2 regions of the Microbacterium sp. NPDC056044 genome follow, and region 2 is predicted to be linked to the other one. Evidence: riboswitches for the same ligand, from Rfam matches in the RefSeq annotation. Region 2 holds a riboswitch; the other holds the start of a gene.
What was found. Region 2 has a riboswitch for thiamine pyrophosphate ahead of thiM (hydroxyethylthiazole kinase). Riboswitches for the same ligand answer to the same signal wherever they lie in the genome.
Positions count from the first base shown of each region.

Region 1 (7,216 bases), on a different contig from region 2:
GCGTGCTCGAGGTCGGCGGCGACGCGACCCACGAATGGATGGTGACGGCGGCCGTCCCGGGGTTGTCGGCGGTCGACCCGCGATGGGTCCAGGATGCTGGGACCGCCGTCCGCGCGGTCGGTGAAGGCCTGCGCGCGCTGCACGACGCGCTGCCGGTCGACGACTGCCCCTTCGAGTGGGGCGTGCCTGGGCGGATCGCGAATGCCGAGGGCCGAGGCATCCGTGTTCCCGGTTCCTTTCGTGACGCACCCGCGATCGATCGCCTCGTCGTCTGCCATGGCGACGCGTGCTGCCCGAACACGCTGATCGGAGACGACGGCCGGTGGAGCGGTCACGTCGACCTCGGGGCGCTGGGCGTCGCGGACCGCTGGGCCGACATCGCCGTGGCGTCGATGTCGACGGCGTGGAACTATGGCGAGGGATGGGAAGACGCCCTCATCGAGGCGTACGGGATCGAACCCGATCGCGAGCGCCTGTCGTACTACCGGGAGCTCTGGAACGCGACATGACCGACATCACCGGCACCATCTGCGACATCGACGGCAAGCCGAACCTCGTGATCCTGCGGCGCTTCCGCGCGTCGGCCGACGAGGTGTGGCGCGAGCTGACGGATTCCGAACCGCTTCAGCGGTGGATCGGCCGCTGGGAGGGCGATCCGGCGAGCGGGCACGTCACGTTCTTCATGACGGCGGAGGATCCGGATGCTGCGGCCGAGGAGTACACGATCCTCGAGTGCGACCGTCCCCGGCGCTTCGCCGGCGACACCTCGGCCGGGGCCGGTGCGTGGCACCTGTGGTTCGAGCTCGCCGCGGACGAGCACGGCGACACCGTCCTCACGTTCGGCCAGCGGCTGAATCCCGAGGACGAGGTCGGCTCGATCGGTCCGGGGTGGGAGTACTACCTCGACCGCCTGGTGGCCGCGCACGCCGGCGTCGACGTCGCGACGGTGAAGTGGGACGACTACTTCCCCGCGCTTCAGCCCGGCTACGAGCGGCTCGTCGCCGGCGGCTGATCCCGGGTCACGACCAGACGAACCGGAACGTCCCCGCCGCGACCGCGGCGCCGATCGCCAGCGCCATGATCGCGACACCGCCGAGCACCGCCACCGCGTCGCGCGGGTGCAGGCGCGACGGCCGTGCCCATGTACGCGGGATGCCGGAGCCGAAGCCGCGCGCCTCCATCGCCATCGCGAGCTTGGTGCCCCGTCGCACCGCGAACACGAGCAGCACGAACGCCATCGAGAAGAAGCGGCGGATCGCCCCGGAGTCGCCGACGCCGCGCGCGCGGCGCGCGAGGCTCATGCTGCGCCAGTCGTCGAGGAAGAGCCCCAGCGTGCGGGTGCCGGCGAGCACGCCCAGCACGAACCGCGAGGGCAGCTTCGCGACCTGGGCGAGCGCGTCCGCGAGCTCGGTGGGGTCGGTGCGCCCGAACAGCAGGATCGTCGGCAGGGCGAGCGCGAGCACGCGCACGCACACCGCGACGGCGAGCGCGATCGAGTCGTCCGAGATCGTCGCGTACCAGAACGACCAGTAGACGGTTCCGCCCGGCTCTGCGTACAGCAGCATGCTGACGCCCGCGATCGGCGCGAAGACCAGGATGGGCAGCATCCGTTTCAGCACTGTCGTCGCCGCGAGGCCCGTCAGCGGGATGCACGCCAGCTGGAGCACGATCGCGACGAGGGCGCTCGTGACGTCGATCGAGGCGAACAGCGGCACCGACAGCAGCAGGGCGAGCACGATCTTCGTGACGGGGTTCACACCGTCGAGCCAGGCGCGGTGCTCGGCCTCGAGGGCGGCGCTGCGCGCGTCGACGGCGGTCACGACCGCACCCCCGCACTCACGGGCGACCCCAGTTCGATGCGGTGGCCGCCGAGGTGGTGCAGCACGTCCTCGTCGTGGGTGACGGCGACGACTGTCGTGCCGGCGGCGATCTCGGACTGCAGCAGCTGCACGAGCTCGATCCAGCCGCGGCGGTCCTGGCCGAAGGTCGGCTCGTCGAGGACGATCACCGGCGGCGCGTCGGCGAGCACCGTCGCGACCGAGAGCCGCCGCTTCTGCCCGCCCGACAGCGTGAACGGGTTCGCGGCGGCGAGCGGGGCGAGGTGCAGCCGCTCCAGCAGCTCGCCGACGATCTGATCGACGGCGGCCGCGTCGACGCCGCGCGAGCGCGGCCCGATCGCGAGCTCGTCGCGCACGGTCGACGCGAGGAACTGGTGCTCTGGCTCCTGGAACACCGTGCCGATGCGCGTGAGCAGCTCGCGCGACGTCCACTTCGAGGGGCGTCGCCCCGAGCGCCCCGCGAGCTCAGGTGCCGCTTCGACGCGGCCGGCGGCCTCGGGCAGCAGCCCCGCGAGGGTCAGCGCGAGCGTGGACTTGCCGGCGCCGTTGGGCCCGGTGATCGCCGTGGCCGCGGCCCGCGGCACCACGAGGTCGAGTCCCGCGCGCACGATCGTGCGGCCGTCACGTGAGATCGAGAGAGTGGATGCCGCCACCGCCGCCTGCGCTCCGGCCGGGGCGTGCGGCAGCACGGGCAGGTCGACGGGCCGCCCGGGCACCCACACGCCCGCGGCGGCGAGCGCGGCACCGTGGCGCGCGAACACCTCGGCCGGCGTCCCGTCGGCGAGGAGCCCGCCGTCGGCGCCGACGACGATGACCCGGTCCATGAGGTCGGCCCACACCGCGGTGCGGTGCTCGATCACGACGAGCGTCGCACCGGTCTCGTGCACGGCGCGCTCGACGGCGTCGCGCACCTCGCGCACGCCTTCGGGGTCGAGGTTCGCGGTGGGCTCGTCGAGCAGCAGCACGCCGGGCCGCATCGCCAGCACGCCGGCGAGAGCGAGGCGCTGCTTCTGCCCGCCGGAGAGCGCCTTGGTCGGCCGGGTCGGCGGCACATCGAGCCCGACGGCGTCGAGCGCCTCGGCGACCCGGGAGGGGATCTCCGATGCCGGCACCCCGAGGTTCTCGCAGCCGAAGGCGACGTCGTCGCCGACCTTCGACAGCACGACCCCCGAGTCGGGATCCTGCAGCACGAGCCCGACGCGACCGCGATGGGCCTCGGGCCGCTCCCCGTCGATGAGGAGCGTGCCGGTCTCGTCTCCCTCGTCGGCGCCGCCGAGGAGGCCGGCCATGCCGGCGAGGAGCGTGGACTTGCCCGCGCCCGATGCCCCGAGCAGCAGCACGCGCTGGCCGGGCTCGATCGTGAACGAGACGTCGCGGACGGCGGGGGCGCGCCGCCCGCCGTACCGCCAGCCCCAGCCCGCCGCCGTGATGCGGGCGGGGCGGGTCGCCGTCACGTCAGACCTCGCGGCGCGCTTCGCGTCCGACGGCGAAGCGGTTGAGCGCACCGGTCGCGGCGAGCCCGCGCACCGCGAACCAGCCGACCACGCCCGCGAGCAGCGCGCCCGAGACGGCCAGCGACACCAGGTAGATGACGTTGAACTCGAGGGTCTTGAGGATGTTGGGCGAGCTGCCGTAGAACAGCTCGAACACCCACGCACCCACTGCGGCGCCGACGCCCGCGAGCATCGCGACGGGCAGCGTGAAGCGGCGGTAGAGGAAGAGCGCGAAGATCAGTTCGGCGCCGAGGCCCTGCACGATGCCCGAGAGCACCGTCGAGACACCCCACACGTTGCCGATGAGCATCGAGACCAGCGCGGCGATCACCTCGACGAGGAGGGCGGCACCGGGCTTGCGGATGACGAGACCGCCGATGACACCGCCGATGAGCCAGATGCCGACCGCGACGCCGCCGAGGCCGGGGGTCAGGCCGTCCATGGCGACGAACCAGGTGCCGCCGATGGTGTTCCAGGCCCAGAAGACCAGGCCGATCGCGACGCCGAGCACGGCGGCGACGACGATGTCGACGACCCGCCAGCGCAGGCTCCGCGGGGTCTTCGCGGGGGCCGCAACGGGGGCGGATGCGGACGTGGACGCGTGCATGTGAACTCCTCCCTGCGCCGGCATGATCCGGATCAGGTTCGACGGTCGAAGCGTGGATCGCTTCCTCTCAGCCCGGCTCACCGGACTCCCGTGGTTGTGGCGACGAGTATACCGCCGGTTCAGCAGGTATTTTGGGTGGGTGACCTTGGACGACACCCCGGCCCCCACGCGTCGCGCGCGACGCGCGCAGACCGGTGCCGTCCCGACGCAGGGCTCGGAGGACGCCCCTGACGGCGGCATCCTCACGATGAACACGGGTGAAACGGATGCCGTGTACCCGCCTTCCAGCACCGCTCCGGTGGGCGTGGCCACTGTTGCTCCGACGATCGCGACCGTGCCGGTCGCCGATGTGCCCGCGGTCGCGACCTGGAACCCCGCGGAACCCGTCGCCCCGTCGGCGTTCGAGCTCCCCGGCATTGCAGCGGGCCCGACCGACCCGACCCTGGCGGGCGGGCACAGCGCGCTCGCGTGGGTCGACGAGGCCGTCGTCGAGCACGGCGCGGCACCCGCCGACCTGACCGCGGCCGCGACCCCGTACGTGGCGGTCGAGACCGACCTGCTCGCCGACGCCCCGCGACGCTCTCCGTTCCGCGCCGCCGTCATCGTGCCCACGCTCGCGATCGCCGCGGTCGTCGGCGCCTACGCAGGGACGACGCTCTTGTGGCCGCTCCATGCCGTCGCCCCGACCGTGACCGCGATGGAGGTCCAGCCGATCGCCGCGCCCGCCGCCGCCCCCGTGTGGCCCGCGGAGGGCAGCGCCGCCGAGGCCGTCGCCGGCATCCCGGGAACGCTCGCCTCCACGGCCGACCGCGATGCGATCGCGAGCATCACGAAGGTGGTCACCGCCCTCGTCGTGCTCGAAGAGCTGCCGCTCGCCGTGGGCGAGCAGGGGCCGGAGTACCGCTTCACGGCGGCCGACCGCGCGCGGTACTGGCAGTACCGCGCGGGCGGCGAATCCGCGCTCGACGTCCCGGTCGGCGGCTCGCTCACCCAGTACCAGATGCTCGAGGGCATGCTCATCGGCTCGGCCAACAACTACGCCGACAGGCTGGCGCAGGGCATCTGGCCGACCGATGCCGTCTACGCCTCCGCCGCCGAGTCCTGGCTGACGGCGCACGGCGTTCCCGGGGTCACGGTCCGCGAGCCCACCGGCATGGATCCCCGGAACGCGGCGAGCCCCGAGGCCCTCGTGACGCTCGCGCAGAAGGCGATGGCGAACCCGGTCATCGCCGAGATCGTCGCGAAGCACTCCGTCGACCTCCCCGGCGCCGGCCACGTCGAGAACACGAACGGCCTGCTCGCAGACCCCGGCGTCGTCGGCATCAAGACCGGCACCCTCGACGCCTGGAACCTGCTGTCGGCCAAGGACGTCACGATCGGCGACACGACCGTGCGCCTCTACGCGTCGGTGCTCGGCCAGCCGGACGACGAGGCCCGCCTCGCCGCCTCGCGCGCGCTGTACGCGCAGATGGAGGCGGAGCTGCAGCCGAAGCCCTCGGTGGCGGCGAGCACCGTGGCCGGCCAGGTCGAGACGCTGTGGGGCGACAAGGTCGACATCGTCACGTCGGGCGACGCGTCGGTGATCCTGTGGAACGGCGGCAGCGGTACGGTCGCGACCACTTACACGCTCGGCGAGAGCCGTGACGCTGGCGATGTCGTCGGCTCGCTCAGCGTGACCGGGCCGCTCGATTCCACCACCGTCGACCTGACGCTCGCGTCCGAGATCACCGACCCCTCGCCGTGGTGGCGCCTCACGCACCCGCTGGACCTCTTCGGCCTCAACGGCTGAGCCGCTCAGGCGGACGGGTGCCCGACGACGCCCTTGCGCAGCAGCGCGTTGCCGTACTTCCGTGTCTCGCCGGTGCGCACGATCACGTACGCCGCCTTCGCGACCTCGTAGTACTCGAACCGGTCGAGGTATCGCGGAGCGTCGACGCCCGCCGCGGCGGCGAGCTCGCGCTGCACGTCGAGCACCTCGCCGTCGGCCGACGCCATCAGATCGAGCGCGGGCGCGTCGTCGAGCGGCACGACGCTGCGCACGGCCGCCAGCACGTCGGGCGTCGTCGTGCCCGGCAGGTCGACGACGCGCGCGCCGATCGCCCACGCCGGGAAGTGCGCGTCGGCGATCACCACCGCGTCGGAGTGGCCCATCCGGTCGAGGTGGAGCAGCAGCTCCCCCGTCAGCAGCGGGTCGATGCCCTCGAGCATGAGGTTCCCTTCGTCAGCGGATGAGGCCTGCGGCGGCGAGATCGTCCCACAGCGCGGCCGGGATGTCGACCGCCATGAACTCGGCGTTGCGGCGCAGCTGCTCGGGGCGGCTGCCGCCCACGACCACCGAGCGCACCGAGGGGTCGCGGAGCGCGTACTGCACCGCCGCGGCGGGCAGCGGCACGGCGTGCGCGCGACACACGGCGAGGATCGCCTGCAGCCGGTCCCACAGCGGCTCCGGCATCCGTCCGTACTCGTACCGGTCGGAGCGCTCCGGCTCGTCCTTGGCCAGGAGCCCGGAATTGAAGACGGATGCCGCCACCACCCCGGTCTGCTTCGCCCGGCAGGCGGGGAGCACGGCGTCGGCGGCCGGCTGCTCGAGCAGCGTGTAGCGGCCCGCGATCATGATGAGGTCGAGGTCGGCGCTCTCGACAGCAGCGGCGAGCGCCTCGCTCACCATGGAGCCGATGCCGATCGCGTCGACCGCGCCCTCGGCGCGCAGAAGCTCGAGTGCGGGGAACGCCTCGCGCAGCGCGAGGTCGAGGTCGTGCCGCTCAGGGTCGTGCAGGTAGAGCACGTCGACGCGGTCGAGTCCGAGCCGCTCGAGTGATTCCTCGAGGCTCGCGCGGATGCCGGCCTCGGAGAAGTCCCACTCGCGGCGCAGCGTCGTCGGCACGTGGAAGTCGGCGGCGACGTCGAGGCCCCCGTCGTCATCGGGGTTAGGGCGCAGCAGCCGGCCGGCCTTCGTCGAGATCACGAACTCGTCGCGCGGCTTGGTCCGAAGGAACGCGCCCAGGCGCCGCTCCGACAGCCCCAGCCCGTAGTGGGGAGCGGTGTCGTAGTAGCGGATGCCGCTCTCCCACGCCGCGTCGAGGATCACCCAGGCCTGGTCGTCGCTGAGCTCGCGGAAGAGGTTGCCGACGTTCGCCGCGCCGTACCCGAGCCGCGTCAGCGCGGGGAGTTCAGGCCGCGGCATCCGTCGTCCCGAACTCGTACTCGGCGCGGCTGGCCGCCTTCATCTCCATGCCGGTGCCGGGCGCCGTCGGCGCCCTGTACACGCCGCCTCGCAC
Region 1 covers NZ_JBHJWZ010000007.1:61,851-69,066, reverse strand. The annotation lists gene ACFC1I_RS19440 (phosphotransferase) at 1-509, shown strand, start outside; gene ACFC1I_RS19435 (SRPBCC domain-containing protein) at 506-1,012, shown strand; gene ACFC1I_RS19430 (energy-coupling factor transporter transmembrane component T family protein) at 1,020-1,820, opposite strand; gene ACFC1I_RS19425 (ABC transporter ATP-binding protein) at 1,817-3,292, opposite strand; gene ACFC1I_RS19420 (ECF transporter S component) at 3,294-3,938, opposite strand; TPP riboswitch at 3,929-4,040, opposite strand; gene ACFC1I_RS19415 (D-alanyl-D-alanine carboxypeptidase) at 4,078-5,727, shown strand; gene ACFC1I_RS19410 (RbsD/FucU family protein) at 5,733-6,146, opposite strand; gene ACFC1I_RS19405 (aldo/keto reductase) at 6,160-7,122, opposite strand; gene ACFC1I_RS19400 (L-fuconate dehydratase) at 7,109-7,216, opposite strand, start outside.
Region 1: it holds a riboswitch for thiamine pyrophosphate, as region 2 does, so the genes downstream of both, ACFC1I_RS19420 (ECF transporter S component) here and thiM (hydroxyethylthiazole kinase) in region 2, are expected to answer to the same signal.

Region 2 (7,216 bases):
GCTGTCGGCGGTCGTGCAGGCGATTCTCGCCGCCGAGGTCGGCTACCAGGACCTGGCGCTCGAGTACTTCCGGCAGTCGATCTTCGTCGACCTCGGCGACCTGCACCACAACGCCGCCGACGGAGTGCACGTGGCGTCGGCGGGCGGCGTGTGGACTGCCCTCGTCGCGGGCTTCGGCGGCATGCGCGACCACTTCGGCGAGCTGTCGTTCGACCCGCGTCTGCCGGCGGACTGGCCGTCGCTCGAGTTCGTGCTGCACTGGCACGGCACGCGCCTGGTCGTCACCGTCACCCGCGACGAGCTGCGCGTGCGCGCGACGGAGGGCGACCCCGTCGGCTTCAGCGTGCGCGGCGTCGGCTACGTCGTCGGCGCCGGCGAAGAGGTCGTGGCCCCGCTCGACGGGCAGGGCCCGGTCATCCCGGGGCGGCCGTCGCTGCGCGAGCTCGGCGATGCGCGCCGCGAGGACGGCTCGCTGCTGTCGGCGTCGGTCCCCACCGTCACGTCGTCGATCCCGATCATCGTCGGAGCCGCCGACGTCGAGCACGGCGCCGACGTATAGCCACCCGGGGCCAGGCCCGTCCGTGCGTGCTCGTTCTCGCCCGCCCGCCTGTCTCCGAATCAGGCGATGAGGCGAAGACAGGATGATCCGGACTCGATCCGGCCTGATTTCGCCTCATCGCCTGATTCCGGTGCGGGCAGCGAGCCCCGCCCCGCCCGCGCCGGCGGGCGCCGGGGGTCAGGCGCGGGCGAAGAACTCGCGCTCGTGCGCCATCGAGCGGGCGAACGCGTCGTCCATGCGGGCGCGCTCGAGCGGTCCTGCTTCGCGGGCCGCGGCATCCGCGATCTCCGTAGCCCGTGCGGTGGCGGCCGTGAACGCGGGGTCGCCGTACATCGCGAGCCAGTCGTCGTACGGGTGCGCGTCGTGGCGGCGGGCGGCGAGACGGATGCCGAGGTCGGTGTACAGCCAGAAGCACGGCAGCAGCGCGGCCACGAGCTCGCCGTACGAGCGGGCCGACGCGTGCAGGTGGTTCGTGTACGCGAGCGTCTGCGGCGCGGGGACGACAGTCGCGCGCCCGAGGTGCGCCTCGTGCAGCCGACGTTCCTCGACGATCGAGGACTCCGCGGCCTTCGCCCAGAACGCCTGCTCGTCCGGGGTGGGTGCGAGCGCGCTCGCCCTCGCCAGTACGCGCGAGTACTCGCCGAGGTAGACGGCGTCCTGCGCGAGGTAGCGCAGGAACGTCCCTGGTGGCAGCGTCCCGTCGCCCAGCCCGCGCACGAACGCGAGGTCGTCGACGTCCGCGCGCACCGCGGCCGCGGCATCCCACACCTGCGCCGACCATGCCGATACGGCGACGGATGCTGCGCCCCGGTGCTCGTGGAAATGGTCGATCGGGCCGTGGCCATGACCCACCTGGAGCGCGTCGGCGTGCGCGAGGGCGCCGGTGATCCAGGTCTTCGCCCGCTCGAGCGCGTGCGGCCACGACGCGCCTCCGGCTCGCAGCGTCGCCATCGCCGACGACAGCGAGCAGCCGGTGCCGTGGGTGTTGCGCGTCTCGACGCGGGCGCCGGCGATGTCGTGCACCGCGCCGTCGGGCGCGACGATCGCATCGGGGCAGTCCGCGCCCTCGAGATGCCCGCCCTTGAGCAGCACCGTGGTGCCGGTCGCGCGGGCCAGGGCCTGGGCGTCGTCGAGCGCCTGCGCCCACGTGGTCGCGCGCGCCCGCCCGGCGAGCACCGCGAGCTCGGCGAGGTTCGGCGTCACGAGGTCGGTCTCGGCCACGAGTCTGCGCAGCGCTTCCTCCGCCGCGGGGTCGAGCAGCCGGTCGCCGCTGGTCGCGACCATCACCGGGTCGAGCACGACGATCGGCGGGCGCACCCGGCCGAGCCACGCGCGCACCGTCTCGATGATCTCGGCGGACTGCAGCATGCCGATCTTCACGGCGTCGATGTCGACGTCGTCCGACACGGCATCGAGCTGTGCGGCCAGGATCGCCGTCGGCGGCACGTGCACCTCGCGCACGCCCCGGGTGTTCTGCGCCACGAGCGCGGTGACCACCGCCATGCCGTAGCCGCCGAGGGCGCCGATCGACTTGAGGTCGGCCTGCACCCCGGCGCCCCCGGTCGGGTCGGTGCCGGCGATGCTCAGCACGCGCGGGATCGTTCGCGCCCGCACCGCCCGCACCGCACGCGGTGCGGGCGCGGTCAGCGCGGTGTCGGTCATCACGCCACCCCCGCGAGCGGCGGCGCATCGGCCGCCGCCCGCAGTGCACGCGCCACGGCGGCCGGATCGGCCGCTCCGCAGATCGCCGAGACGACGGCGACACCGGCCGCGCCGGCGTCGCGCAGGGCCGCGACATCCGACTCGACCACTCCGCCGATCGCCACGCACGGAAGGTCCGTCCCCGCGACGAACGCGGCGAAACCGTCGATGCCGAGCGCCGGCGGGTGGTCGGGCTTGGTCGACGTCGGCCGGATCACCCCGACCCCGAGGTAGTCGATCGTGCCGTTCCGGGCGAGCCCGGCCGCGGTCCGGTGCTCCGCGGAGTTCGCGGTCCATCCGATCACGGCGTGCGCCCCGAGGAGGCGGCGCGCGGTCTCGGGCGGCAGGTCGCTCTGGCCGAGATGCACGCCGTCCACGCGGGCGCCGGCATCCCGTGCCGCCACGGCGACGTCGACGCGGTCGTTGATGAGGAGCAGGCACCGGCGGTCGATGACGTCCGACAGCGCCGTCGCCTGACGGATCAGCTCGCGGGCCGTGACCGACTTCGCCCGCAGCTGCACGACGTCGACTCCCGCGCCGGCGGCGGCGTCGACCACCGCGAGCAGCCGGTCGAACGGCAGCCGGTCGTCGGTGACGAGATGCAGCGCGAGGCGCGCTCCGCACCGGCTCATCGCCGTGCCAGGGCGGCGTCGACGCGAGCGTCGAGCTCGGCGGGGTCGTCGGCGACGGCGTCGAGCGCATCGAGGAAGGCGACCGCGAACGAGCCCGGTCCGTCGGCGCGCGCCGCGGCCCGCTCCGACGCGACGGCATAGAGGACGGATGCTGCCACCGCCGCTTCGAACGGAGCACACACGCCGACCAGCGCGGCCATCACCGCGCCCAGCGAGCAGCCGCCGCCGGTGACGCGGGTGAGGAGCGCGTCCCCGCCATGGACGCGCACCACCCGCTCGCCGTCGGTGATGAGATCGACCGGACCCGACGCGGCCACCACGCCGCCCGTGCGGAGCGCGAGCGACCGTGCGGCGTCGGCCGCGGCATCCGTTCCGTCCGTCGCGTCGACTCCGCGACCGCCGCCGCCCTCCCCGGCGACGGCCAGGATCTCGGAGGCGTTGCCGCGGACGATGGCGGGGCGGTGCTCGAGCAGCTCGGCCGCGAGGGCCGTGCGCACGGGCAGCACACCGACCGCGACGGGGTCGAGCACCCACGGGGTGCCGGCGCGCACCGCCTCGCGGGCGGCGTCGCGCTGCTCGGCGGCGGGCGTGCCGAGGTTCACGAGCACGCCGTCGGCGACGCCGGCGAAGAGGCCGGCCTCGCCCGGGATGTCGCACATCGCGGGGGCGGCGCCGACCGCCAGGAGGGCGTTCGCGGTGTAGTTCGTCACCACGGCGTTCGTGATGCACTGCACCAGGGGTGAGGCCTCGCGCAGCGCCGTCAGCGCGGCGGCGGGGGAGAGGGCGGACAGGTGTGCTTCGGTGCGCGCGTTCATCGCGACATCCCTTCGCTCGCATGATCGAGATCAGGTTCGACGGGTGTGTTCTCAGCCCGCCGTGCGGGCACCCCGTGTCACTGCCGAGGAATCTAGCAGGCGATCCCGACGTGCCGTCGCCGTGTGTCGCCGACGCCCGGCGGGGACGCCGAACCCCGAGGCCGCGATGTCGGCGCCACGCCGTAGGCTGGGGGAGTGACCACCGCCCTGTATCGCCGCTACCGGCCCGAGTCGTTCGGCGAGATGATCGGGCAGTCGCAGGTCACCGAGCCGCTCATGACCGCGCTGCGCGGCGACCGTGTCGGTCACGCGTACCTGTTCTCCGGCCCCCGCGGGTGCGGAAAGACCACGTCGGCCCGCATTCTCGCGCGGTGCCTCAACTGCGCGCAGGGCCCGACCGACACGCCGTGCGGCACATGCGACAGCTGCGTCGAACTCGGTCGCGGCGGCGGCGGTTCGCTCGATGTCGTCGAGATCGACGCGGCCAGCCACAACGGCGTCGACGACGCGCGTGATCTGCGCGAGCGGGCGGTGTTCGCGCCGGCGCGCGACCGCTTCAAGATCTTCATCCTCGACGAGGCGCACATGGTCACCCCGCAGGGCTTCAACGCCCTGCTCAAGCTCGTCGAAGAGCCGCCCGAGCACGTCAAGTTCATCTTCGCGACGACCGAGCCCGAGAAGGTCATCGGCACCATCCGCTCGCGCACGCACCACTACCCGTTCCGGCTCGTGCCCCCGGCGGCGATGCTCGAGTACGTCGAGCAGCTGTGCACGCAGGAGGGCGTCGACGTCGAGCGGGGCGTCCTGCCGCTCGTCGTGCGCGCCGGCGGCGGATCGCCGCGAGACACCCTGTCGCTGCTCGACCAGCTCATCGCCGGATCGGAGGACGCGAAGGTCACCTACGCCCGCGCCGTCGCACTGCTCGGCTACACGCACGCCGAGCTCCTCGACGAGGTGATCGACGCCTTCGGCGCGTCCGACGCGTCGGCGGCGTTCGCCGCCGTCGACCGCGTGGTGCAGACCGGGCAGGACCCGCGCCGCTTCGTCGACGACCTGCTCGAGCGCCTCCGCGATCTCATCGTCGTGTCGGCGACGGGTCAGGGAGCGGCGGCCGTGCTCCGCGGCGTCTCCGCCGAAGACCTCGCCCGCATGCAGCGTCAGGCCGACGCGTTCGGCACGGCTCGCCTGTCGGGCATCGCCGACCTCGTCATCGCGACCCTCGACGACATGACCGGCGCCACGTCGCCGCGCCTGCAGCTCGAGCTGATGGTCGCCCGCGTGCTGGCGCGCGGTGCCGCGGCCGCGCCCGCGATCGCGCCGGTCGGTGCTGCGCCGACCGCCGCGCCGCCGACCGCCGGTGCGCCGGCAGCGGTCGCGCCGGTTGCGCTGGCGCCTGCAGCGCCGCCGACTTCGGTGGCCGTATCGGCCCCGGCTGGGACGGCAGCGCCCGCGGCGGCACCGGCTCCTGCTGCGCAGGCCGCTGCCGCCGTGCCGCCCGTCGAGCCTGCGCCGGTGGCGGCGCCTCCGGTTCCCACCGGCCCCGTCACCCTCGACCGCCTGCAGCAGTCGTGGCCCCAGGTGCTCGCTCAGCTCGAGAACGTGAGCCGCTCGTCCTGGATGCTCGCCTCCGGCGCCCGCACGGTCGCCCTCGACGACGACGTGCTCACCCTCGCCTTCGCCAGCCAGAGCGATGTCGCGAAGTTCAAGCAGCTCGCCGCCGGCAAGGGCCCGAGCGAAGACCTGCGTCAGGCGATCCTGGCCGTGCTCGGCATCCGCGTGAAGTACATCGCCCGTCACGACCCTGCCGGTGGCGGGGGAGCGGGTGGCGCCGGCGGCCCGGGCGGTTCTGCGCCGGCAGGTCCCCCGCGCGACGCCCCGCGACAGGAGTCGGTCCCTCAGGCGCCGCGACCGACGGTCGACGTCCCGGCGAACGCGGCACCGACGAGCCCCGGCGCCGTGCCCTCGCCTGCTGCGACGCCCTCCGCTCCGCGCGCCTCTGCGCCCGAGACACCGCGTTCCTCCGCACCAGAGACACCGCGCGGGTCGTCGGCTCCCCGAGCTTCTGCACCTGCGCCCTCTCGGGCCGCGGCACCGGCGCCCGCCGCCGCAGCCCCCGTGACCGACTGGGCCGTCGCGCCCATCCCGTCCGACGACGATGCGCCACCGCCCGACCCAGGCCCGGCCGCATTCCCCGTCGAGACGCCCGCACAGTTCGCGGTCGACGACGAACCCGAAGAGGCCGAAGCCGCGACCGCGCGGGTCGCGACGCTGGCCCCGCCCCGCGAGGGGCAGGTGCTTCCGCGCACCGAGGTCGCCCCGCCGGCAGAGCGCGACGACGATGACGACGACACGGACGACACGGATGCTGCGGCCGACCTCCCCGTGCCGCCCACGGTCGCGCCGCCGCTGACCCCCGTGGTCACGACGCGCAACGGCGGCGTGCAGCGCTACGGCGAGGCGGTCGTGCGCCAGGTGCTCGGCGCCACGTTCGTGCGCGAAGAGCCGTACGAGCCCCCGACGAGGTTCAGCTAACCCATGTACGACGGCATCGTCCAAGACCTCATCGACGAGTTCGGCCGCCTTCCCGGGATCGGGCCCAAGTCGGCCCAGCGCATCGCGTTCCACATCCTGCAGACGCCGAACTTCGACGTGTCGCATCTCGCCGAGCTCCTCAGCGAGGTGCGCGAGCGGGTGCGCTTCTGCGAGGTGTGCGGCAACGTCTCCGAGCAGGATCGCTGCTCCATCTGCCGCGACCCGCGCCGCAACCAGACGCTCATCTGCGTCGTGGAGGACGCGAAGGACGTCGCGGCCATCGAGCGCACCCGCGAGTTCCGCGGGCTGTACCACGTGCTCGGCGGCGCCATCAGCCCGATCGCGGGCATCGGCCCCGACGACCTGCGCATCACGCAGCTCATGCAGCGGCTCGCCGACGGCACCGTGCAGGAGGTCATCCTCGCCACGAACCCCAACCTCGAGGGCGAAGCGACCGCGACCTATCTGAGCCGGCTGCTGCACACCCTCGAGATCACGGTCACGCGCCTCGCGTCCGGCCTCCCGGTCGGCGGCGACCTCGAGTACGCCGACGAGGTCACGCTCGGCCGCGCCTTCGAGGGCCGCCGCTCCGTCTGACCAGCTCGGAGGCCCGCGCGTCGCGCGGCCCCACCGTCGAGCCCGACTGACGCTCCCGCGCTGTCGCGGTTGTCGGAAGTCCGCCGTAGATTGGCGGTCGGCCGACTCGCGCATCGTGCGGTGAGCGCAGAACCTGGGGCGACGACGTCGCCGCCCCAGCTCGCGGCGGCCTCTTGCCCCACCTCAGACGGAGACGACGCGCATGAACTCCTCGCAGAGATTCGACACCCGTGCGTGGCTGCTGTTCGCCGCGATGGCGCTCCTCTGGGGCGTCCCGTACCTCTTCATCAGCATCGCCGTCGAGTCGTACTCGCCGGCCGCGGTGGTCGCCGGGCGCACACTTCTCGGCGCGCTCCTGCTGCTCCCGTTCGCGCTCCACC
Region 2 covers NZ_JBHJWZ010000003.1:144,615-151,830, reverse strand. The annotation lists gene ACFC1I_RS09450 (glycoside hydrolase family 65 protein) at 1-559, shown strand, start outside; gene thiD (bifunctional hydroxymethylpyrimidine kinase/phosphomethylpyrimidine kinase) at 737-2,221, opposite strand; gene thiE (thiamine phosphate synthase) at 2,221-2,892, opposite strand; gene thiM (hydroxyethylthiazole kinase) at 2,889-3,707, opposite strand; TPP riboswitch at 3,698-3,792, opposite strand; gene ACFC1I_RS09430 (DNA polymerase III subunit gamma and tau) at 3,903-6,239, shown strand; gene recR (recombination mediator RecR) at 6,243-6,836, shown strand; gene ACFC1I_RS09420 (DMT family transporter) at 7,039-7,216, shown strand, end outside.